Regions from separate parts of the Streptomyces sp. NPDC006458 genome, predicted to be linked through region 1. Evidence: riboswitches for the same ligand, from Rfam matches in the RefSeq annotation. Region 1 holds a riboswitch; each other region holds the start of a gene.

Region 1 (5,654 bases):
TCGAGCAGCTCGCACAGGGCGCGGTCCTCGGCGAGCCCCAGCCGGGCGGCCCGCTCTCGCAGCCGCAGCACGGGCAGGGTGGCGATGCCCTCGCGCAGGTCGGTGCCGGGGGTCTTGCCGGACTCCCGGGAGTCGGAGGCGATGTCGAGGACGTCGTCCGCGAGCTGGAAGGCGACGCCGAGCCGCTCGCCGAACTGGGTCAGCACGTCGACGTGCGTCTCGTCGGCGCCGGACATCATCGCGCCGAACCGGCAGGAGACGGCCACCAGCGAGCCCGTCTTGCCGCTCAGCACGTCGAGGTAGTGGTCGACGGGGTCGCGGCCGTCGGCGGGGCCGGCCGTCTCCAGGATCTGGCCGGTGACCAGGCGCTCGAACGCCTCGGCCTGGACGCGGACCGCCTCCGGCCCGAGGTCGGCCAGGATGTGCGAGGCGCGGGCGAAGAGGAAGTCGCCGGTGAGGACGGCGACCGAGTTGCCCCAGCGGGTGTTGGCGCTGGGCACCCCGCGGCGCACGGCCGCCTCGTCCATCACGTCGTCGTGGTACAGCGTGGCGAGGTGGGTCAGCTCGACCACCACGGCGGAGGGCACGACGCCGGGCGCGTAGGGGTCGCCGAACTGGGCGGCGAGCATTACGAGCAGCGGCCGGAACCTCTTGCCGCCCGCCCGCATCAGATGCTGGGCGGCCTGGGTGATGAAGGGGACCCCACTCTTGGTTGCCTCAAGCAACCCCTCCTCGACTGCCGTCAATCCGGCCTGGACATCGGCTTCCAGAGCCTGGTCCCGCACGCTCAGCCCGAACGGCCCGACGACGGTCACGAGGGTCTCCTGTCTGCTGGTGTCCACCGGTGATTACGCGGTTTGTCGATAGGTCGCTGCCATCACTCAAGTCAGCGTATCCGGTCACGATTCGATCACTGCTGCCACCCACCCCGCAGGCCGGGCGGTATTGCGGCACGGCCGGTATGTTGCTGATCAACCGATAAGAACGGACATTTATCGACTTACCCGAACGGGGCCCGCAGGGATCACGCCATGCATATCCGTACGTCCTTCCCCCGCGAGATCACTCACGAGGATCTGCGCATCCCGCTCCCGGACGGGACGCTTCTGTTCGCGCGCGCGTGGCGCCCCATGACGGGCGGGCCCGTCCCGGCACTGCTGGAGTACGCGCCGGACCGGCTGACCGATGCCACCGCGGCCCGCGACGCGCAGCGCCATCCCTGGTACGCGGGTCACGGCTATGCGTCCGTACGGGTCGACGCGCGCGGGTACGGCAACAGCGAGGGGCTGCCCGCGGACGGCCACCCGGCGACGGAGGCGGCGGACGGGGCGGACGTGGTGCGCTGGCTGGCGGCGCAGCCCTGGTGCGACGGCAGGGTCGGCGCGTTCGGCATCTTCCGCGGCGGCACCCTCTCCCTCCGGATCGCGGCCCTCGCGCCCGAGCCGCTCAAGGCGGTCGTCGCGGTCTGCTCCCCGCTCGACCACCCCGACAACGAACCGCGCTCCCTCGGGGGTTCCCCCGGGGCCGAGGATCTGCTGTCGCGCAGCGCGGCGGCGCTCGCCCTGGTCACCCGCCCGCCCGATCCGCGCTACGTCGGACCCGCCTGGCGCGACTTGTGGCTGAAGCGCCTGGAAGCGGTCGAGCCCTTCGCCTCCGGCCGGCTGGAACGCGAGGTCACGGGCGCCCCGTGGCCCCCTGACGGGGGGCGCGCGGACCACGCCGGCCCGAGCGGGGAGCCGGACGGGTCCGGGGCGGATGGGACCGGGGCGGACGGGAACGGGGCGGACGGGAACGGCATCCGTGCGGCCGTCCTGGCCGTGGGCGGCTGGCACGACCCGGACCGCGACGCGGTGCTCCGGCTGATGGAACGCCTCCCGGGCGACCGGGTCCGCGGGCTGATCGGCCCCTGGTGCGGCCAGTACCCCGACCGCGGCCTGCCGCCCGGCCCGGCCGTCGGTTTCCTCCAGGAGACCCTGCGCTGGTGGGACCACTGGCTCAAGGACACCGACACGGGCGTGCTCGACGACCCGCCGCTGCGGGCGTACGTCGTCGACTCGCACCGCCCGGCCACGGTCCAGGCCGTACTGCCCGGCCGCTGGGCCGGCGAGCCCGGCTGGCCCTCGCCGAACGTGACCCAGGTGACGTACGCCCTCCAGGGCGCCCCCGTCGCCGTACGGTCCCCGATGCACACCGGCCTGGACGCCGGACGCTTCCGGCCCGTCGGCCACGACGCCGATCTGCCGCCCGACCAGCGCGAGGAGGACGCGCGGTCGGCGTGCTTCGAGTTCGAGGTGGGCGAGGAGACCTGGGTGCTGGGGCTGCCCCGGGTGCGGCTGCGGCTGACCGGCGAGGAGCCGCTCGGGCAGGTCGCCGCCCGGCTGTGCGACGTGGCGCCGGACGGGTCGTCGACGCTGGTGACGCGGGGAGTGCTGAGCCTGGCGGCGGGCCTGCCCCAGGAGCCGGTGTCCTTCGAGCTGGGTGCCACCGGATACGCCTTCCCGCCCGGCCACCGCATCCGGCTGGCGGTGTCCTCGGCGTACTGGCCCTGGGTCTGGCCCCGGCCGGGGTCGGCGGCCGGATTCGCCCTGGACCCGGCGGGGAGCACCCTGGAGCTGCCGGTGCGCAGCCGGGAGGTGCGCGAGGAGGTCGGCTTCGCGGAGCCGGAGCAGGCCGAGCCGCTCGGGGTGAGCCATCCGGCCACGCTGGACGAGCCACGGCCCGAACGGCTGGTGGTGCGGGACGTGGCCGAGGGCGAGTGGCGGCTGGAGACCGACCCGTGCCCGGACGGCACGCGCGCGTACCCCGACGGACTCGACGTCACCCAGGAGGCGCTGGAGACCTGCGCCATCCATGCCGACGACCCGCTGTCCGCCCGCACGCGCGCGAGGTGGTCGGTCCGGCTGCACCGGCCCGACCTGTCCTGGGACGTCACGGTCCGCGTCCGCTCGGAGATCGCCTGCGAGGGTGCGGACTTCGTCACCTCCGACGAGGTGGTCTGCACGGAGGGCGGCGAGGTGGTGTTCCACCGCACCTGGGAGAAGCGGATCCCACGGACGGTCGGTTGAGACGGAGTTGGGGCTTGATGTCCGAATTGCCGCTCTTGCGCTGGCGGTGAGTTGGCTCACTGCCGGGGCCGCACACCGGACCGCCCTCCCGGACGCCACGAGGGGCTCCCCGCCCTGCGATTGCGCGGAAACCGCCAAAAAGGATCAAGTGCACCAAAGGGTTTGGATCATGCCGGGTCGGTTCTTTGTGTGAATTCAGCACTTGTTTCGGTCATGCGCTGTCGCATACGTTCCGCCAGCCGGGCGGACGCCGAATCCTGCCGCCGCCCACAGCATCCGACGACCAATGCAGCGGCAGGAGCGGGGGACCCAGGCAGGTCGCCGGACCGAACGTCGTACCAGGTACGAGGCGCGGTACGGCTCGGGGTGAAGCCATGTCCGAAACGGGCACGGCCGGGCACCTTTCCGCCCGAACCCGACAGCTCACCTCGCAGGCGCCGGAGAGGAACACCCCCATGCCTGCGAACTCGCACGCCAACCGCCGCCCCCGTCTCGCCCGTGCCCTCGCCGCCGCCGGTGTCGGCGCCGCCGTGCTCGCGCTGCCGATCGTCGGCGCGACCACCGCCTCGGCCGCCCCCACGGCCACGACGGCCGCGACCGTCTACCCGAGCAACCTCGACGGCTGGATCCGTCAGTCGCTCGACGTCATGGCCCAGCACGGCATCCCGGGCACCTACGACGGCATCTACCGCAACGTCATGCGCGAGTCCTCGGGCAACCCCCTCGCCATCAACAACTGGGACTCCAACGCCGCCGCCGGCACGCCCTCGAAGGGCCTGCTCCAGGTCATCGACCCGACCTTCGCGGCGTACCACGTGCCCGGCACCGCGTTCGACCCGTACGACCCGGTCGCCAACATCACCGCCGCCTGCAACTACGCGGCCGCCCGCTACGGCTCCATCGACAACGTCTTCGGCGCCTACTGATCTCTCCGGCCGACTCCTACGATCCGAGCGATATATCCGACCTGACCCGGATTCACCCGGATCCAATCGGAAGTCAGCCGTAGAGCCGTTCGAGGACGACGGCGATGCCGTCGTCCTCGTTCGAGCGGGTGATCTCGTCCGCCACCGCCTTGAGTTCGGGGTGGGCGTTGGCCATCGCGACGCCGTACGCGGCCCAGTCGAACATGGGGATGTCGTTGGGCATGTCCCCGAAGGCGATGGTGTCCCGCGGGCTCAGGCCGAGATGCCGGGCCGCCAGCGCCAGGCCGGTCGCCTTGGTGACACCGCACGGCTGGAGCTCGACCGTGCCGGGCCCCGACATGGTGACCGTGGCCAGCGAACCCACCACCGAACGCGCGACCGTCGCCAACTCGTCGTCCCCCAGGGCGTGATGGCGCAGCAGCACCTTGCTGATCGGCTCGCACCACAGGTCGTCCCGGCGCTCGACGCGCAGCGCGGGCAGGGTGGGGTGCGGCATCGTGTAGCCGGGCTCGATGAGCGTGAGACCGTCGACGCCGTCCTGGTCCACGGCCGCGTACACCTGCCCCACCTCGGCCTCGATCTTGCCGAGCGCGGTCTCGGCCAGCTCCCGGTCCAGGGTGACGGACCACAACAGCCGGTCCGCACCGGCGTCGTAGAGCTGCGCGCCCTGTCCGCACACCGCGAGGCCCGTACTGCCCAGCTCCTCCAGCAGCGGACGCACCCTCGGAGCCGGCCGTCCGGTCACCACCAGATGCCGGGCGCCGGCGGCCTCCGCCAGCGCCAGAGCGGCACGCGACCGGTCGGAGAAAGTGTCGTCGCCGCGCAGCAGCGTGCCGTCCATATCGGTGGCGACGAGCGAGAAGGCGGTGCGGTCGGCATATTCGGTGGGTGCGGCCATGATCAGAGAATACGGACACCGCGCCCCTGCGACCCCGCGTGATCCGGACTACGCCATGCGCCTCTTCGAGCTCACACGCCTCTTCAACTCCCTTTCGCGCTCAGGCATTTCACCCCCAAGTGGGGCCGACCGGATCGTCGGGCACGGTGGCCCGGCACGGTTCGACGCGGTTCGACAGGCTTCGACGTGCTTCGACGCGGCCGGGAATCTCCGGTGGCTCCGCCTGACCACGCCGGTCGGCTCGGCCGTAACGTGTGGCCCAGTCACGTGCCGTCCGAACGCGCGGCACGCGAGCGCACGGCACCGCACACGGCACGCACGAGAGTGAGGCAGAACCGCATGCCCCCCTTCGATGTCCCCGAGGGCGACCCCTTCGGTCCGCACAACCTTCCGTACGGCGTGTTCTCCACCAGAGACCCGCACGAGCGGACCGTCGGCGTCCGGCTCGGTGACCACGTCCTCGACGCGGGCGCGGCGGCCCGGGCCCTCGGCTCCCCCTACGCCGCGCTGCTCGCCCAGCCGTCCCTGGACCGGCTGCTGGCCGCCGGCCGCACCGCCTGGTCGGACGTCCGGCGCGCGCTCACCGCGTGGGTGACGGTGCCCAGTTACCGCGAGACCGTCGAGCCCCTGATGCACCCGCTCGACTCGGTGACCCTGCACCTGCCCTTCACGGTCGCGGACTACGTCGACTTCTACGCGTCCGAGCACCACGCCCGCAACGTCGGCCAGATCTTCCGTCCCGACGCCGAGGACTCCCTCACCCCG
Region 2 (5,654 bases), on a different contig from region 1:
CGTGAGCCTCCTGGACGACCAGGAGGAGGCCACGCCCCTGCCCGCGCCACGCGCGGCCACCCGCGGCGCGGCCCGCTCCCGACGCCGTACGCCCGCCAAGCGCTCCGCGCTGCTGACGATCGCCGTTCCCTCGGCGTGCGTGATGGGCGTCGCCGGGATCGCCGCGGCCTCGGTGGGCAACCTGACCGGCGGCGACAGCAATGACGCCACGACGACCGCCGCGGACGCGGCGCCGGTCAAGCCGTCCACCGCCAACAACAAGCTGGACACCCAGCTGGAGAGCCTCAGCGCCGAGGCCGACGACTTCGCCGACCGCGCCAGCCGCACCCAGGAGCGCATCGACCTCAAGGCGCAGCAGGACCTGGAGAAGAAGCGCGCGGCGGAGGAGGCGGCCCGCAAGGAGCGGCTGCGTCCCAAGTTCGCGCTGCCGGTCGCCCAGCACGGACTCAGCGCCTACTACGGCCAGTCCGGTGTCAACTGGATGTCCGTGCACACCGGTATCGACTTCCCCGTCTCGTACGGCACTCCGGTGATGGCCGCGACGGACGGCACCGTGCGGACGCAGTGGAACAGCGCCTACGGCAACATGGTGATCGTGACGGCGATGGACGGCACGGAGACCTGGTACTGCCACCTCTCCAGCTACCAGGTCTCCTTCGGCTCCACCGTGAAGGCCGGCGACACGATCGCCTACTCCGGCAACTCGGGCAACTCCACCGGCCCGCACCTGCACTTCGAGGTGCGTCCCGGCGGCGGTTCGTCGATCGACCCGCTGTCCTGGCTGCGCAGCCACGGCCTGGAGCCGTCGTAACACCTGCTTCCCCGCACGAAAAGCACGCGGACCACGAAGAGGCCCCGCCGGACGACGCACGGCGGGGCCTCTTCGTGGTCTTCCGTCAGAGCTTCTCCACCGGGGCGTACCGCAGCAGCAGCCGCTTCGGCTTGGCGTCGCCGAAGTCGACCGTCGCCTCGGCGTTGGAGCCGGTGCCCTTGACTGCCATCACCGTGCCGAGCCCGAACTGGTCGTGGGTGACGCGGTCGCCGACCGCGAGCCCGACGACCGGCTGCTCCGAGGTGCGGCGGGTGGCGAAGCCCGAGGCACCCGCCGCCGAGGAGCGCGAGCGGGAGGAGGACAGCGAAGCGGCGATCCCGGAGACCGGGCCTGAGGAGACGCGCGCGGTCGCCCCCGTGCGCTTCCACTGCAGATGCGTGGGCGGGATCTCCTCCAGGAAGCGGGAGGGCGGGTTGTACGACGGCTGCCCCCACGCGCTGCGCAACGTCGAGCGCGTGAGATACAGCCGCTCACGCGCGCGCGTGATGCCGACGTAGGCGAGGCGGCGTTCCTCCTCCAGCTCCTTCGTCTGGCCGAGGGCCCGCATGTGCGGGAAGACGCCGTCCTCCATGCCGGTCAGGAAGACGACGGGGAACTCCAGGCCCTTGGCGGTGTGCAGGGTCATCAGGGTGATGACGCCGGAGCCTTCCTCGTCCTCGTCGGGGATCTGGTCGGAGTCGGCGACCAGCGCGACACGCTCCAGGAAGTCCGACAGCCCGCCCGGGGTTTCCTCCGACTCCTGCTCGAACTCCAGTGCCACGGCGGCGAGTTCCTGGAGGTTCTCGATGCGGGTCTCGTCCTGCGGGTCGGTGGAGGCCTGCAACTCGGCCAGATACCCGGTGCGTTCGAGGACGGCCTCCAGGACGGTGGCCGGTCCCGCGCCGGACTCCACGATCGTCCGGAGTTCCTCCATCAGCGTGTTGAACCGCTTGACCGCGTTGGTCGACCGGGCGGCCATGCCGTACGCCTCGTCGACTCGCTTGAGCGCCTGCGGGAAGCTGATCCTCTCCCGCTGGGACAGGGCGTCGATCATCGCCTCGGCGCGCTCGCCGATGCCTCGCTTGGGCACGTTGAGGATGCGCCGCAGCGGGACGGAGTCCTCCGGGTTGGCCAGCACCCGCAGATAGGCCAGGACGTCCCGGACCTCCTTGCGCTCGTAGAAGCGGACACCGCCGACGACCTTGTAGGGCAGGCCGACCCGGATGAAGACCTCTTCGAAGACACGGGACTGGGCGTTGGTGCGGTAGAAGACCGCCATGTCCCCGGCCTTGGCCTCGCCCGCGTCCGTGAGGCGGTCTATCTCGTCGGCGACGAACTGCGCCTCGTCGTGCTCGGTGTCGGCGACATAGCCGGTGATCTGCGCGCCCGCGCCCGCGTTGGTCCACAGGTTCTTGGGGCGGCGGGACTCGTTGCGCTCGATGACCGCGTTGGCCGCGGAGAGGATCGTCTGGGTGGAGCGGTAGTTCTGCTCCAGCAGGATCGTCGTCGCGTCCGGGTAGTCCTCCTCGAACTGGAGGATGTTGCGGATGGTCGCGCCGCGGAAGGCGTAGATCGACTGGTCGGCGTCACCCACGACGCAGAGCTCGGCGGGCGGCACGTCGTACTCGCTGGGCGGTACGTCGACCGGGTGCTCCCTGGTGCCCACCAGCTCGCGCACCAGTGCGTACTGGGCGTGGTTGGTGTCCTGGTACTCGTCGACCAGGACGTGCCGGAAGCGGCGGTGGTAGTGCTCGGCGACGTCCGGGAAGGCGCGCAGCAGATTGACCGTCGTCATGATCAGGTCGTCGAAGTCGAGGGCGTTCGCCTCGCGCAGCCGTGACTGGTACATCGCGTAGGCCTGGGCGAGGGTCTTCTCGAAGCCGTCGGCGGCCTGGGCGGCGAAGTCCTCCTCGTCGATCAGCTCGTTCTTCAGGTTGCTGATCTTGGCGCTGAAGGACTTCGGCGGGAAGCGCTTGGGGTCGAGGTCCAGGTCGCGGCAGACCAGGGCCATCAGTCGCTTGGAGTCGGCGGCGTCGTAGATCGAGAAGGACGACGTGAAGCCGAGCTTCTTGGACTCGCGGCGCAGGATGCGCACGCACGCGCTGTGGAAGGTCATCACCCACATCGCGCCCGCCCGCGGGCCGACGAGCTGCTCGACGCGCTCCTTCATCTCGCCCGCGGCCTTGTTGGTGAAGGTGATCGCGAGGACCTGGCCCGGGTGCACGTCCCGCTCGGCGAGCAGATGGGCGATGCGGTGGGTGAGCACACGGGTCTTGCCGGAGCCGGCACCGGCCACGATGAGCAGCGGGGAGCCGGAGTGGACGACCGCGGCCCGCTGGTTGTCGTTCAGCCCGTCCAGCAGTGCCGCCGCGTCGATCACCGGCCGCGGGGCGCCGTCGCGGTAGTACTCGTCCCGGTCCGGGGGCACGTCGAACTTCCCGCCGAACAGATCCTCCGGAACGGGCTCCGGAGCATGCTCGTCCTCGGGCGGCGGCGGGTGCTCCTCCTCGTGCCCGCGAGGGGCCTGGAGGTTCGCCAGGAAGCTGTCGTCAAAGAGGCTGCTCATCGCTCTCCGAGTCTAGGCGGCCCCACTGACAACCGGTTGCCGTCCCGGGAACTCCCCGGCCGCCACCCTACGTGACCTCGCTGACACCGCCAGCGCCGATACCGGACCGCCCAGGTCGAGGTCACAAAAATGTATCGGGCATATCACCCACCAACCTTCACACGCACCACACGAGTTGGCTACGGTTCCGGGCAGGCCGTACGACCCCCTCCGGCGAACGACGCCGGGCCGTACCGCCTCCGCCGAGTCCGGTACGCCCGGAGCCGGGGACCCAACGATCCCGGGGTGAATCGGCCCACTCCCGCACGGGAGCGAGCCGTAGGGCAACCCTTCCGAACCACCCGCCCGAACCCGACAGCTAACTCGGTAGGCGGCCGATGGAAGGAGTCGCCTCTCTTGGCGTCGCACCGCAAGCCGCGTCCCGCCGGGACGCGTGTCGCAGGCATACGGACCCCCGCCCTGGCCACGGCGGCCCTCACCTCCGTGGCCCTGCTGTCCCAGACGGCCAACGCCGCCCCCTCGGACGACGACCGGCCGAGCCTGGAGGAAGTCGAGAAGAAGGTCGACGATCTCTACCGTCAGGCGGAGTCGGCGACCGAGAAGTACAACTCCGCCAAGGAGCGGACCACCAAGCAGCGCAAGCGCGTCGACACCCTCCTGGACGACGTGGCCGAGCGCACCCAGAAGCTCAACGAGGCGCGCGAGGAACTCGGTTCCTTCGCCGCCGCCCAGTACCGCACCGGCGCCGCCGCGCCCGACACGGCGACCTTCCTGCTCGCCGACACCCCGCAGGACTACTTCGACCAGAGCCAGCTGATGGACCGTCTGACCGGCCGTCAGAAGGATGCGGTCGACGACTACGTCACCCAGCAGTCCGCGACCATGGAGAAGCGCCGTGAGGCCACCGAGAGCCTCGCGACGCTGACCGACTCGCAGACCGAGCTGAAGACGGCCAAGGCCACCGTCCAGAAGAAGCTCTCCGACGCGCGCGAGCTGCTGTCGCAGCTGACCGCCGAGGAGAAGGCCCGGCTCGCGGCCATCGAGGAGAAGCAGCGCGAGGAGGCCGCCCGCAAGGCCGCCGAGCTCGCCGCGCAGCAGGCCGAGGAGCAGCGCGAGCGGGAGGCCGCCGAGGCCGCGGCCCAGCAGGAGGCGGAGCCGAGCCCGTCGCCCTCCACTTCCGAGACGCCGTCCACGCCCGCGCCGGACTCCTCGTACTCCTCGAAGGCCGACAAGGCGCTCGCCTTCGCCCGCACCCAGATCGGCAAGCCGTACGTGTGGGGCGCGACCGGGCCCGACTCCTACGACTGCTCCGGCCTCACCCAGGCCGCCTGGAAGGCCGCCGGCGTCGACCTCCCGCGCACCACCTGGGACCAGGTCGGCGCGGGCACCACGGTCTCCCTGGCCGACGCCCAGCCCGGCGACCTCGTCTTCTTCTACGACGACATCAGCCACGTCGGCCTCTACATCGGCAACGGCATGATGATCCACGCCCCGAAGCCGGGTGCCTACGTCCGCGAGGAGTCGATCTACTACGACGGCGAGTCCTCGATCCACAGCGTGGTGCGGCCGGCCTGACGAACGAGCGCGGCACGCGCGCGTGAGGGCCGAACGGTTCGCCACGCGCGCGTGCAGGGCATCGTTTCCGCCCTCACGCGCGCGTGAGGGCGTCGTTTCCTTTCGGCACGCGCGCGTGAAGGGCCGTGCGCCCGGCACGCGCGCGTGGGCGGAGGCGGGCCCGGGCGCGGCCGGTGTGGGCTGTTCGGCGGGACCGCTTGGATTCGTCCGCGCCTGCGCGCGTGGCCCGCGTGCGCGGCGCGGGCTGGTTCCTAGCATCGGGCGCATGCCCGGTACCACCACTTCCCTGCGCGCCTGGTGGGCGCGGCGTCCGCCCGCGGCCGGGGCCGCCGTGATGGCGACCGGCATCCTGTCGGTCGGACTGCATCTGTCCGGCTACGAGGCGCTGTCGCGGATCCTGCTCGTCCTGGCCTGCCTCGCCTGGCTGGGACTGGCGGCCGACTTCGTCGTACGGCTGCTGCGGGAGCGGCAGCGGTGGCTCGACGAGGCGGGGTCCCCGGCGGCGCTCACGGCGGTGGCCGCGACGACCGTGCTGGGTACCCGCTTCTCCACGCTGGGCTGGCAGTCCCTGGCCTACGCGCTGCTGGCGCTGGCCGCGCTGCTGTGGCCGCTGCTGCTGGTGGACGTGGTCGGGCACTGGAAGCAGCGGATGCCGGGAGCGGTGTTCCTGGGCTGCGTGGCCACGCAGGGGCTCGCCGTGCT
Region 3 (5,654 bases), on a different contig from region 1:
CGCGCAGTGCATCAGCGCGGGGACGCTGTCCTCGGCGAGGGCGTGCAGTACGCGTGAGTGCTCGCCGGTGCGCTCGCGGATGATCGTGCGGTACGAGGTGATCATCCGGTCGGCCGCCTTGCCGTCCGCCAGGATCGAGCGCAGCTGGTCCAGGTTCCCGTCGCGGACCATCTTCCAGAACTCGGCGCCGTCGGCCGGGTCGCTCAGCGGCAGATTGACGTTGCGCACACCGGGCAGGTCGACGTCCGGGCCCTCCAGCTTATGGTCGGCCCCGTTGCGGAAGTCGAAGATCGTGTGCAGACCGAGGGAGGAGAGGAAGGCGGTGTCCTCCGCGGTCGCGTGCGCGAGGTGGCCGCTGCGGTAGAGCGCGCCGTGGCGCACCCGGCGCCCGTCGACCGTCGGCAGTCCGCCCACGTCACGGAAATTGCGCACGCCTGCCAGCTCGGGCTCGGTGGACGGGACCTGCTGCGTCACGGGGGCTCCCTCCCGGTCGGACCCTTCGGCGCGGCTCGTCGACGGGCGTGCTCACGACGATACGACATGGCTTCCTGAGGCAACGAGTTGACGCCCGGGGGATCTCGGCAGCCTGTCGTGAGGTGCGGGCCCGTGCGGTTGTCAGGCCTGCTCGGGTACGGGGAGGAAGCAGCACCTCAGTGGGCTCACTTCGCGGCGTCGGGGGACAGCACCCTGGGTCAAATCGGGTCACAAGGTACGAAAGGTCTGAAACGGGCGAAGTTCTCCAAGGCGCCTCATCGCCGGCAATGCCGCCGGCGGTCTTGATGTGGCAGTTATCTGGCCGCGTCGCATCTGGGCCTTCTGTCCGAATTGGTGCCTTCATTCCAACTCGCGCTGGAATAAAGACACCTGGAGAGATGTCACGTGAGGAGCGTCATATCGGTGACCGTGAGTCGTTCGTCATGCTCACGTAATCGAAGTGCTTTTCAAGGGCATTTGAGAAACCCGACAAGGTCATATTGCACGGAGTGTGACCGGGAAACTCCCGAAGGGATCAAGAACTCACGCTTCGGGCGGAAACTCTTGCTTGTCCCTTTGCGTCTTGCTCGCTTACGTTCGCCACCGATCCGGACGGATGCCTAATCCTGCCGCCGACCGGAGCCCGCACCAACCCATCCGTGCACGGCAGGAGCGGGGGACCCACAGGTACATCCGCCTGTTTCCGGTCTCCGGATCTCAGGCTTGGGGTAAAGCCGCGCCTCGGCGCGACCGGACATCTCCAGTCCGCACCCGACAGCTCACCTCGCAGGCGCCGGAGAGGAATTCGACATGCCCGTGAAGGGTAAGCACCGTCGTCCCAAGGCCCTGCGCCTGACCCGTTCTCTCGCCGTCGCCGGAACCGGTGGCGCCGCTCTCGCCCTCCCGCTGCTCGCGGCCGGCGGCGCCAACGCCGCGACCGGGCAGACCGTTTCCCATCAGGCCGTCCAGTCGGCCGTCACGGTCGAGAAGTCCGCCGTGCAGTTCAAGGCCGCCGTGAAGGCCGCCGCGGCGAAGTCGGCCCCGCGCATCTACTCCGTGAAGGCCGGCGACTATCTCTCGAAGATCGCCACGGAGCAGAAGGTCAGCGGTGGCTGGCAGAAGCTCTACGAGGACAACCGCGCGGCCGTCGGCGGCGACCCGTCGCTGATCCACCCCGGCCTGAAGCTCACGCTCGGCAAGAAGGCGGCCGAGGCCCGGTCCGCGAAGCCGGCCGTGCCGCAGCAGTCCTCGCCGAAGCCCGCCGAGTCGCCGAAGCCCGCCGAGCCGTCGAAGCCCGCCGAGGCGTCGAAGCCCGCCGAGCCGTCGAAGCCCGCCGAGTCGCCGAAGCCCGCCGAGTCGCCGAAGCCCGCCGAGGCTTCCGCGGAGCAGTCCTCCTCCGGCGAGTCCACCGACGCCCAGACGACCACCACCACGGCGAGCGGCTTCAGCGCCCCCGTCTCCGGTGCGGGCGTCGGCACGGCCTACCGCGTGGCGGGCAGCATGTGGTCCAGCGGGTACCACACGGGCGCCGACTTCGTCGTCCCGACCGGCACCTCGCTGAAGTCCGTGGGCGCGGGCACCGTCGTCTCCGCGGGCTGGGGCGGCGCGTACGGCAACCAGGTCGTCGTCCGGCTGGCCGACGGCTACTACGCCCAGTACGCCCACCTGTCCTCGTTCTCCGTCTCGGCCGGTCAGTCCGTGACCGCCGGGCAGCAGGTCGGCCTCTCCGGTGCGACCGGCAACGTGACCGGCCCGCACCTGCACTTCGAGATCCGCACCACCCCGAACTACGGCTCGGACGTGGACCCGATCTCCTACCTCCGCTCGCACGGTGTCGCCATCGGCTGACACCCCTGCCGTTCAACCGCCGAAGGCCGGACCCCGATCCCCGGGTCCGGCCTTCGCCGTGTCCGGAGTTATTCCGCGGATGCCAAGACTTGACCAGTGGCTTATCTCACCGTCCGTCAACCCCTGCCTACGGTCGCGTAGGTCACATTCGAAGGGGAATCATGGTCCGACGTGGCAGACGATTCGAAGAACGACAGCAGATCAGTGATCGGGTCGTACGTGGCGGTGGGGGACAGCTTCACCGAGGGCGTCGGCGACCCCGGCCCCGACGGGGCGTTCGTGGGGTGGGCCGACCGGTTCGCGGTACTGCTCGCCGACCGGCGGCCCGAGGGCGATTTCGACTACACCAACCTCGCCGTGCGCGGGAAGCTGCTCGACCAGATCATGGCGGACCAGTTGCCGCGGGCCGTGGAACTCGCCCCCGACCTGGTCTCCTTCTGCGCGGGCGGCAATGACATCCTCCGGCCCGGTACCGACCCCGACGACGTCGCCGAGCGCTTCGAGCGGGCGATCGCCGCGCTGACCGAGGCGGCCGGCACGGTGCTGGTGACGACCGGCTTCGACACCCGCGGCGTCCCGCTGCTCAAGCACCTGCGCGGAAAGATCGCCACGTACAACGGGCATGTCCGGGCCGTCGCCGACCGGTACGGCTGCCCGGTCCTCGACCTGTGGTCCCTGAAGTCCGTCCAGGACCGCCGGGCCTGGGACGACGACCGGCTCCACCTCTCACCCGAGGGCCACACCCGTGTGGCCCTGCGCGCCGGGCAGACCCTCGGCGTCGACGTCCCCGCCGACCCCGAGCAGCCCTGGCCGACCCTGCCGCCCCGCGGCACGCTCGAGGTCCGCCGCGACGACGTCCACTGGGCCCGCGAGTACCTCGTCCCCTGGATCGGCCGCCGCCTGCGCGGGGAGTCCTCCGGCGACCACGTCACGGCCAAGGGCGCCCTGAGCCCGGACGACATCAGGCTCCGGATCGGCAAGGTGGCCTGACGGCCGACCCCTGCCGGGGGCGCGGAGCTCGCGCCCCCGGAGCCCCGGCGAACCACGCGCTGGACCATGGGCGACCCGGGGCCCGCGTTCCGCCGCCCCGGACCCGGGGGACGCCTCCGGGTCCGGGGCGGTGGCTTCGGACCCGGCTGGGTACCTGTCCACGTTCCGCCGTGCTTCCGTCGGCGGCCCGTGGCGTGGCCCGGGTCTGTCTGGGCGAGGGTCGTGGCGGGGGTCGGCCCGCGTACCGCTGTGCCTCTTGCGGTGTCCGGAGGGATGTCTCTGGATCCGGTCGGGGGAGGGTCGGTGTTCCGTCGTGGCGGTGGCGGTGGCGGTGGCGGTGGCGGTGGCTGTGGCGGTGGCGGTGGTCTGGGGGTGGCTTCGGGGTCGGCCGGGTAGCTGTCCGCCGCTTGCTTCCGTTGCGGTCCGGGGTCCGGGGTCCGGGGGCCGGGGTCCGTCGGCCGGAGGCCTGCCCGCGTTCCTCCTCCGCGCCTCCGACTGCAGCCGGAGCGATGGCCCTGGATCCGGTCGGGCACCGCCGGGGTCTGTCGGAGGACGACTGAATGAGGATGACTGCCCGCGCCCGCGGGCCGGTCGGCCGCCTGTCCGCGTCCCTCCGGGCTCCCTGGCAGCGCCCAGCGCCACGTCCCCGACCTGGCCGGATGGTCTCCCCGGAGGCGGCCAGAGAGGTGACCGCACGGGAGTGGTGCGCGCGGGTGGGGCGGGGGTGGTGCTGGGATGACCGCGACATCCCAGCGCACCCGAAAGGACCGGCCCATATGCCCCCCACAGCACCGCCCCGCACGACCGCCGCCCTCGCGGTCGTCCTGCTCGCCCTCGGCCTGCCGACCGCCGCCGCCCCCGCCGCCACCGCGCTCCCGGATCCGACGCCCGCCCCGGCGGTTTCCGCCCCGCACGCCTCGACCGTCACCGTGACCGGTGAGGGCAGCGCCACGACCGCACCCGACCTCGCGGTCGTCGGCGCCGGTGTGGAGTCCGTCGCCACGACGCCCCGCAAGGCGCTGGACGCCCAGAGCAAGGCGGCCACCGCGCTGCTGCGGGCCGCCCGGGAACAGGGCATCACGGAGGGGGACATCCGAACCGAGAACGTGTCGCTCACGCCCGTCTACGAGTACCAGGACGGCACCTCGCAGCTGAAGGGCTACCAGGCCGCGCAGTCCTTCACCCTGAAGGTGCGCGAGGTGGACCGCACGGGCGTGATCCTCCAGGCCGTCACCGACGCCACCGGCACCGCGGGCCGTATCCACTCCGTCGCCTTCGACGTGACCGACCCCGGCCCCCTGCACGCCCGCGCCAGGCAGGAGGCGTACGAGGACGCGCACGCCAAGGCCGAGCAGTACGCCCGCCTCGGCGGCCGGAGCCTGGGCCGGCTGATCTCCCTGACCGAGGACACCGCAGGCACCCCCCGCCCCTTCCCGCCGGCGGCCGACGCCCCCGACGGCACCGCGTTGGGCGTTCCGATGGCGCCGGGCGAGATCCGCGCGACCTCCACGGTCACGGCGGTGTACGAACTGGAGTGACCCCCGGGCGACGCCCCGCGCGGACCTCCGGCCGGCACAGCCCTGAGAGCCCCGACCGCCCTACGCCGTCAACGCCGCTCGCTCCAGGCCGAGTTCGCGCGCGAGGGCCTCCTCCGCCCAGTCCGTGGCCCGGGCCCGCGACACCGCGCCCGGGTAGGAGGTCAACTGGACCGCGAGACCGTCGAGGAGGGCGGTGAGCCGCAGTGCGCTGGCGGTCGGGTCGGGGCAGTGGAACTCGCCCGCGGTGACGCCCTCGGCGATGACCTCGGTGAGCGCGGCCTTCCACTGCCGGTCGAGATCACGGGTGACGTCCCGCAGCCCCGGCTCGCGCAGGGCGGCCGACCAGCCCTCGATCCACAGCCGCCAGCCCTTGGCCTGCCCGGTCGGGGCGTACCAGCGCACGGCGGCGCGCAGCCGGCGCACCGCGGTGGTGCGACGGCCGAGCAGCTTGCGCAGCCGGACCAGGTCGCCCTCGGCGGCGTGGGCGAAAGCCGCGGCGACCAGCTTCTCCTTCGTCGAGAAGTGGTAGAGCACCAGCGCGTTGCTCACACCCAGCGCCGAGGCCACGTCGGCGATCCGCACGGCCGCCACACCCCGCGCCTCGATCTGCCCGATGGCGGCCCGCAGCAGCTCCCCGCGCCGCTCTTCCACGCTCAACCGCACTCTCGCCACGCGGATCACCCTACACAGCGGCCCCGGCCCGGGCCGCCGCGCCGGGCAGCGGCTGGTGGCCCGCCGCGTGACACCCCGCCGCGGCCGGGGCTCTCCTGACCGCTCATTCAGTCGCCCGGTACCAGCCGAACC
Region 4 (5,654 bases), on a different contig from region 1:
TGCTCGTCTACGAGCCGCTGTCCGCGGAGTCCGCGCAGCACACCGAGGACGAGGACTTCCCCGAGGACCCGGAGGCCGAGGCCACCGTCGAGGCCGGTGCCGACAAGAACGAGGAGACGGCCAAGTGAGCGAGCTCGCCACCATGGACTTCCACCCCCAGCCCCAGGCGGGCGAGGCCCGGCCCTGGGCGTTCCCGGCGCCCGCGCGCGGAACCCTCGACAACGGCCTGACGGTGCTGCGCTGCCACCGCCCCGGCCAGCAGGTGGTGGCCGTCGAGGTGCTCCTGGACGCGCCGCTCGACGCCGAGCCGGCCGCTCAGGAGGGCGTGGCGACGATCATGGCCCGCGCCTTCTCCGAGGGCACCGACAAGCACTCCGCCGAGGACTTCGCGGCCGAGCTGGAGCGCTGCGGCGCCACCCTCGACTCGCACGCCGACCACCCGGGCGTCCGCCTCAGCCTGGAGGTCCCCGTCTCCCGGCTGGCCAAGGCGCTCGGCCTGCTCGCCGACGCGCTGCGGGCGCCCGCCTTCGCCGACAGCGAGATCGAGCGGCTGGTGCGCAACCGCCTCGACGAGATCCCGCACGAGCTGGCCAACCCGGGCCGGCGCGCGGCCAAGGAGCTCTCCAAGGAGCTGTTCCCGACGGCCTCGCGCATGTCCCGCCCGCGCCAGGGCACCGAGGAGACGGTCACCGCGATCGACTCCGCGGCCGTGCGCGCCTTCTACGAGCGGCACGTGCGCCCCGCCACCGCCACCGCGGTGGTCGTCGGCGACCTGGAAGGCATCGACCTGGACGCCCTGCTCGGCGACACCCTGGGCGCCTGGACGGGCTCCAAGGCCGCGCCCCGGCCGGTCCCCGCGGTGACCGCCGACGACACCGGCCGGGTCGTCATCGTGGACCGGCCCGGTGCCGTGCAGACCCAGCTGCTCATCGGCCGCGCCGGGTCCGACCGGCACGACCGTGTGTGGCCCGCGCAGGTGCTCGGCACGTACTGCCTGGGCGGCACCCTCACCTCCCGCCTGGACCGCGTCCTGCGCGAGGAGAAGGGCTACACCTACGGCGTGCGGTCGTTCGGCCAGGTGCTGCGCTCCGCGCCCGACGGCTCGGGCGTGTCGCTACTGGCCATCAGTGGTTCCGTCGACACCCCGAACACCGGCCCCGCCCTGGCGGATCTGTGGACGGTGCTGCGCACGCTGGCGGCGGAGGGCCTGACCGACGCCGAGCGGGACGTCGCCGTACAGAACCTGGTCGGTGTGGCGCCGCTGAAGTACGAGACCGCCGCCGCCGTCGCGGGCACGCTGGCCGACCAGGTCGAGCAGCACCTGGCCGACGACTTCCAGGCGACGCTGTATCAGCAGCTCGCCGTCACCGGCACGGTGGAGGCCACGGCGGCCGTCGTGAACGCCTTCCCGGTGGACCGGCTGGTGACGGTCCTCGTCGGTGACGCGGCGCAGATCAAGGAGCCGGTCGAGGCCCTCGGGATCGGTGAAGTCACCGTCGTGACGGCCGAGTAGGGACGTGCGGGCACGCGCGCGTGGCGGTGAGATTCACGTCAAGCGCGCGTGGGGCCCTGGTGACCGGAGCGTCACCAGGGCCCGTTTTTGTCTGAATTGGTGAGGGATTGCGGGAGAGGGAGCCCTTCTGCCCTGTGGCGTGCGCTACAAAACCTCTGATCGGTTTGAGGATTGAAAGACCGGCCCCTTAGCGTCATGCGGGCTGTTCGTCAGGCAGTGCGCCGCATCCGCGGCACCGGACAGTCATCGCCGAGTCCCCCCACGGCGCGAGCCAGGGGAGCCGGGGACCCATCGCAGTCCCTGGGGTGAATCGGACGCCCGCGCTCAGGCGAGGGGGTCCGTAGGAGACCTTCCTGCTCCGAACCCGTCAGCTAACCCGGTAGGCGAGAGGGAAGGAAAGGACCAGCCACTACATGGCGTTCACCCGCGCCACCGGGAAGCATCGTCGTCCCAGCCGGATGCAGCGCGGCACCGTCCGCGCGGCGGGCGTCGCGGCGCTCACCACCACCGGCGTCATCGGCACCCTGGCCGCACCGGCTCTCGCGGCCGAGCCCGAGGCCGAGCAGACGGGCCTGCTGCCGGTCGTCACCATCGGCGACAGCGTCGCCGACCAGATCGACGCCCAGGCCGCCGCGCAGAAGCAGGCCGCCGAGGAGGCGCTCGCCGAGCAGCGAGCCGAGGCCGCCGCCAAGAAGCGCGCCGAGGCACGGGCCGAGGCGGCCCGTGAGGCCGAGGAGCGTGCCGCCCGCGAGGCCGAGCGCAAGCGACTGAACACCTTCGTGTCGCCGATCGCCGGCTCCTACGTCTCCACCGGCTACCGCACGGGCGGCGCCGTGTGGTCCTCCGGCAGTCACACCGGTGTCGACTTCCACGCCGCCAGCGGCACGGTCGTCCAGGCCGTCGGCATGGGCACCGTCGTCGAGGCGGGCTGGGGCGGCGCGTACGGCAACCAGGTGGTGATCCGGATGCACGACGGCACCTACACCCAGTACGGCCACCTGTCCTCCATCGCCGTCTCGGTGGGCCAGACGGTCGTCCCGGGCCAGCAGCTGGGCCTGTCCGGCGCAACCGGCAACGTCACCGGCCCGCACCTGCACTTCGAGGCGCGCACGACCTCGGAGTACGGCTCGGACATCGACCCGATCTCCTACCTGCGCTCGCACGGCGTGAACCTCTGATCCCCGCACCGGCACGTACGTCGCGACCCGTGTACGTCATGACCTGCGGACGCCGCGACCTGCGTACGTAGTGATCCGCATATGTAGTGATCCGCGCTAGTCGTCACTCGCGCATCTCGTCCCGAAAGCCCCGGCCGTCACGGCCGGGGCTTTCGGCGTTCCTGCCGCCCGGAGTCCCGATCCCGTCGAGGGAGCCTCGCTCCCGTCGTCAGCGTGTTCGCCGCCCGTCGCCGGAGCGTTCGATTCGGCTGTCCGGGACGGTCGTATGTCCAAAAAGTATTCATGGATTCCGGCCTGCCTTCGGAAATGCGGCGTGATTGCAATAGAGTCGCTGAACACACGTCAATCGTCGACGTTTCATGGGGATTAATGCGGAGGTCGGTCATGCGTGTTCCGGCGCACTCGGTGTGCACGGCGATCCGGGACGACATCATCGCGGGTGTCTACGAACGCGGCAGCCGGCTCACCGAGGACGTCCTGGCGCGGCGCTACGGCGTCTCGCGCGTCCCCGTCCGGGAGGCCCTGCGCACGCTGGAGGCGGAGGGGTTCGTGGTGACCCGGCGGCACGCGGGCGCCTGCGTCGCCGAACCCACCGAGCAGGAGGCGGCGGACCTCCTGGAGATGCGCATGCTGCTGGAGCCGCTCGGCGCCTCCCGGGCCGCCCAGCGGCGCACCGAGGCCCATCTGAAGGTGCTGCGCGGTCTCGTGCGACTGGGCCAGGAGCGAGCCAGGCGCGGCAGCAGCGACGATCTGCGGTCCCTGGGGAGCTGGTTCCACGAGACGCTCGCCCAGGCCTCCGGCAGCCCCGCCCTGATCTCCGTGCTGACCCAGCTGCGGCACAAGATCGCCTGGATGTACTCCGTGGAGCCGCCGGCCGGTCCGGTGGAGTCCTGGGCCGAGCACGGCGCGATCGTGGACGCCGTGGCGCGCGGCGACAGCGAACGCGCGCGGGCGATCACCGCGCTGCACGCCGAACGGGCGAGCGCGGCGCACCGGCTGCGTATTCCCGGATCGGCGGACCGCGGCGACCGGGTGAGGACTTCGCAACATTCCGTAAACATGTCGGGCCTGCGGCATTAACAAGCGCACCGTATACAAAGAGGAGATATTCGTGGTGGAGGTGTCTTTCCGCTGCCCTTCTTCGCGTGCGCCGATAATTCCGGCTGTGCGCTCAAAGGCATGCCCGGGGAATTCCCTCGCCTCTCTTCGATGAATTCTGGTGCCGTTCCGGGAAACGGTGAAGCCGCGTCGCCCGGACGGGTGACGCGGCTTCGGGGTGAGCTGCTCGGGCCGCTCAGACGGTCTCGGGAAGCTCCTCAAGACCCTCGGAGACCAGCTTCGCCAGACGGTCGAGAGCGGCGGCCGCGCCCTCGGCGTCGGAGGCGAGCACGATCTCCTCGCCACCCTGGGCGCCCAGGCCGAGGACGGCCAGCATGGAGGCCGCGTTGACGGGGTTGCCGTCGGCCTTGGCGATCGTCACCGGGACGCCTGCGGCCGTGGCGGCTCGGACGAAGATGGAGGCGGGGCGGGCGTGGAGACCCTCGGCCCAGCCGACGTTGACGCGGCGCTCAGCCATGTGATGCTGCCCTTCACTTTCTCAGGGTTGTCTAGACCAGTGTTCCACACTGTGCGGGGTGCCCGGAACGGTCCTCCGTCCCGTGGCCCTGGGGACGGGGAACGGCCCTCCGTCCCATACCGCCGCGGTCGCCGGACCGCGGCCTCGGCCCGGCGTGTTTCCTCCACAGACTGCCCCGCGCCGTTGTCGTACGCGAGCCGTACGCTGGGGCCCATGCAGAGCGCGCCGGACCGGCAGGAGTACCCCGACCACTGGGAGGCCGACGTGGTGCTGCGCGACGGCGGCACCGCGCGCGTGCGCCCCATCACCGTCGACGACGCCGAGCGACTGGTCAGCTTCTACGAGCAGGTCTCCGACGAGTCGAAGTACTACCGCTTCTTCGCGCCCTACCCACGTCTTTCCGCCAAGGACGTCCATCGCTTCACCCACCACGACTTCGTGGACCGGGTGGGCCTCGCGGCCACCGTCGGCGGCGAGTTCATCGCGACCGTGCGCTACGACCGCATCGGCGCCGACGGCCGACCCGCCTCGGCCCCCGCCGACGAGGCCGAGGTGGCGTTCCTGGTGCAGGACGCCCACCAGGGCCGCGGTGTCGCCTCCGCCCTGCTGGAGCATGTCGCGGCCGTCGCCCGCGAGCGCGGCATCCGCCGGTTCGCCGCCGAGGTGCTGCCCGCCAACAACAAGATGATCAAGGTGTTCACCGACGCCGGGTACACCCAGAAGCGCAGCTTCGAGGACGGTGTCGTACGCCTGGAGTTCGACCTCGAACCCACCGACCGCTCGCTCGCCGTGCAGCGCGCGCGGGAGCAGCGCGCCGAGGCGCGGTCCGTGCGGCGGCTGCTCGCCCCGGGTTCCGTCGCCGTCGTCGGCGTCGGCCGCACCCCCGGCGGCGTGGGCCGCGGCATCCTCGGCAACATCCGGGAAGCGGGCTTCACCGGACACCTGTACGCCGTCAACCGGGCCTTCCCCGAGGACCTGAATGAACTCGACGGGGTGCCGGCCCACCGCTCGGTGCGGGACATCCCCGGGCCGGTGGACCTCGCGGTCGTCGCCGTGCCCGTCGGACGCGTGCCCGACGTCGTCACCGAGTGCGGCGAACACGGGGTGCAGGGACTCGTGGTGATCTCCGCCGGGTACGCCGAGAGCGGGCCCGACGGCCGCGCGCGTCAGCGTGAACTCGTCCGCCACGCGCGCGCGTACGGCATGCGGATCATCGGGCCCAACGCCTTCGGGATCATCAACACCTCGCCCGAGGTCAGCCTGAACGCCTCCCTCGCGCCCGAACCGCCCCGGCCCGGCCGCATCGGGCTGTTCACCCAGTCCGGGGCCATCGGCGTCGCGCTGCTGTCCCGGCTGCACCGGCGCGGCGGCGGCGTCACCGGCGTCA

What was found. Region 1 has a riboswitch for cyclic di-AMP ahead of ABZZ79_RS25350 (transglycosylase SLT domain-containing protein). Riboswitches for the same ligand answer to the same signal wherever they lie in the genome.
Region 2: another riboswitch for cyclic di-AMP. It lies ahead of ABZZ79_RS30005 (NlpC/P60 family protein); the one in region 1 lies ahead of ABZZ79_RS25350 (transglycosylase SLT domain-containing protein).
Region 3: another riboswitch for cyclic di-AMP. It lies ahead of ABZZ79_RS26735 (peptidoglycan DD-metalloendopeptidase family protein); the one in region 1 lies ahead of ABZZ79_RS25350 (transglycosylase SLT domain-containing protein).
Region 4: another riboswitch for cyclic di-AMP. It lies ahead of ABZZ79_RS19370 (M23 family metallopeptidase); the one in region 1 lies ahead of ABZZ79_RS25350 (transglycosylase SLT domain-containing protein).

Annotation. Positions count from the first base shown of each region.
Region 1 is NZ_JBEXPR010000019.1:123,922-129,575, forward strand. It holds gene ABZZ79_RS25340 (polyprenyl synthetase family protein) at 1-815, opposite strand, end outside; gene ABZZ79_RS25345 (CocE/NonD family hydrolase) at 1,032-3,065, shown strand; cyclic di-AMP (ydaO/yuaA leader) riboswitch at 3,336-3,515, shown strand; gene ABZZ79_RS25350 (transglycosylase SLT domain-containing protein) at 3,521-3,991, shown strand; gene ABZZ79_RS25355 (HAD family hydrolase) at 4,065-4,889, opposite strand; gene fahA (fumarylacetoacetase) at 5,229-5,654, shown strand, end outside.
Region 2 is NZ_JBEXPR010000026.1:68,932-74,585, reverse strand. It holds gene ABZZ79_RS30015 (M23 family metallopeptidase) at 1-811, shown strand, start outside; gene pcrA (DNA helicase PcrA) at 897-3,377, opposite strand; cyclic di-AMP (ydaO/yuaA leader) riboswitch at 3,608-3,766, shown strand; gene ABZZ79_RS30005 (NlpC/P60 family protein) at 3,774-4,952, shown strand; gene ABZZ79_RS30000 (tellurite resistance/C4-dicarboxylate transporter family protein) at 5,218-5,654, shown strand, end outside.
Region 3 is NZ_JBEXPR010000021.1:66,940-72,593, reverse strand. It holds gene ABZZ79_RS26740 (tyrosine-protein phosphatase) at 1-474, opposite strand, end outside; cyclic di-AMP (ydaO/yuaA leader) riboswitch at 1,115-1,280, shown strand; gene ABZZ79_RS26735 (peptidoglycan DD-metalloendopeptidase family protein) at 1,285-2,322, shown strand; gene ABZZ79_RS26730 (SGNH/GDSL hydrolase family protein) at 2,527-3,312, shown strand; gene ABZZ79_RS26725 (SIMPL domain-containing protein) at 4,089-4,850, shown strand; gene ABZZ79_RS26720 (TetR/AcrR family transcriptional regulator) at 4,911-5,522, opposite strand; gene ABZZ79_RS26715 (Glu/Leu/Phe/Val dehydrogenase dimerization domain-containing protein) at 5,626-5,654, opposite strand, start outside.
Region 4 is NZ_JBEXPR010000013.1:113,531-119,184, forward strand. It holds gene ABZZ79_RS19360 (pitrilysin family protein) at 1-128, shown strand, start outside; gene ABZZ79_RS19365 (pitrilysin family protein) at 125-1,513, shown strand; cyclic di-AMP (ydaO/yuaA leader) riboswitch at 1,751-1,914, shown strand; gene ABZZ79_RS19370 (M23 family metallopeptidase) at 1,927-2,691, shown strand; gene ABZZ79_RS19375 (GntR family transcriptional regulator) at 3,076-3,771, shown strand; gene ABZZ79_RS19380 (HPr family phosphocarrier protein) at 3,986-4,267, opposite strand; gene ABZZ79_RS19385 (GNAT family N-acetyltransferase) at 4,481-5,654, shown strand, end outside.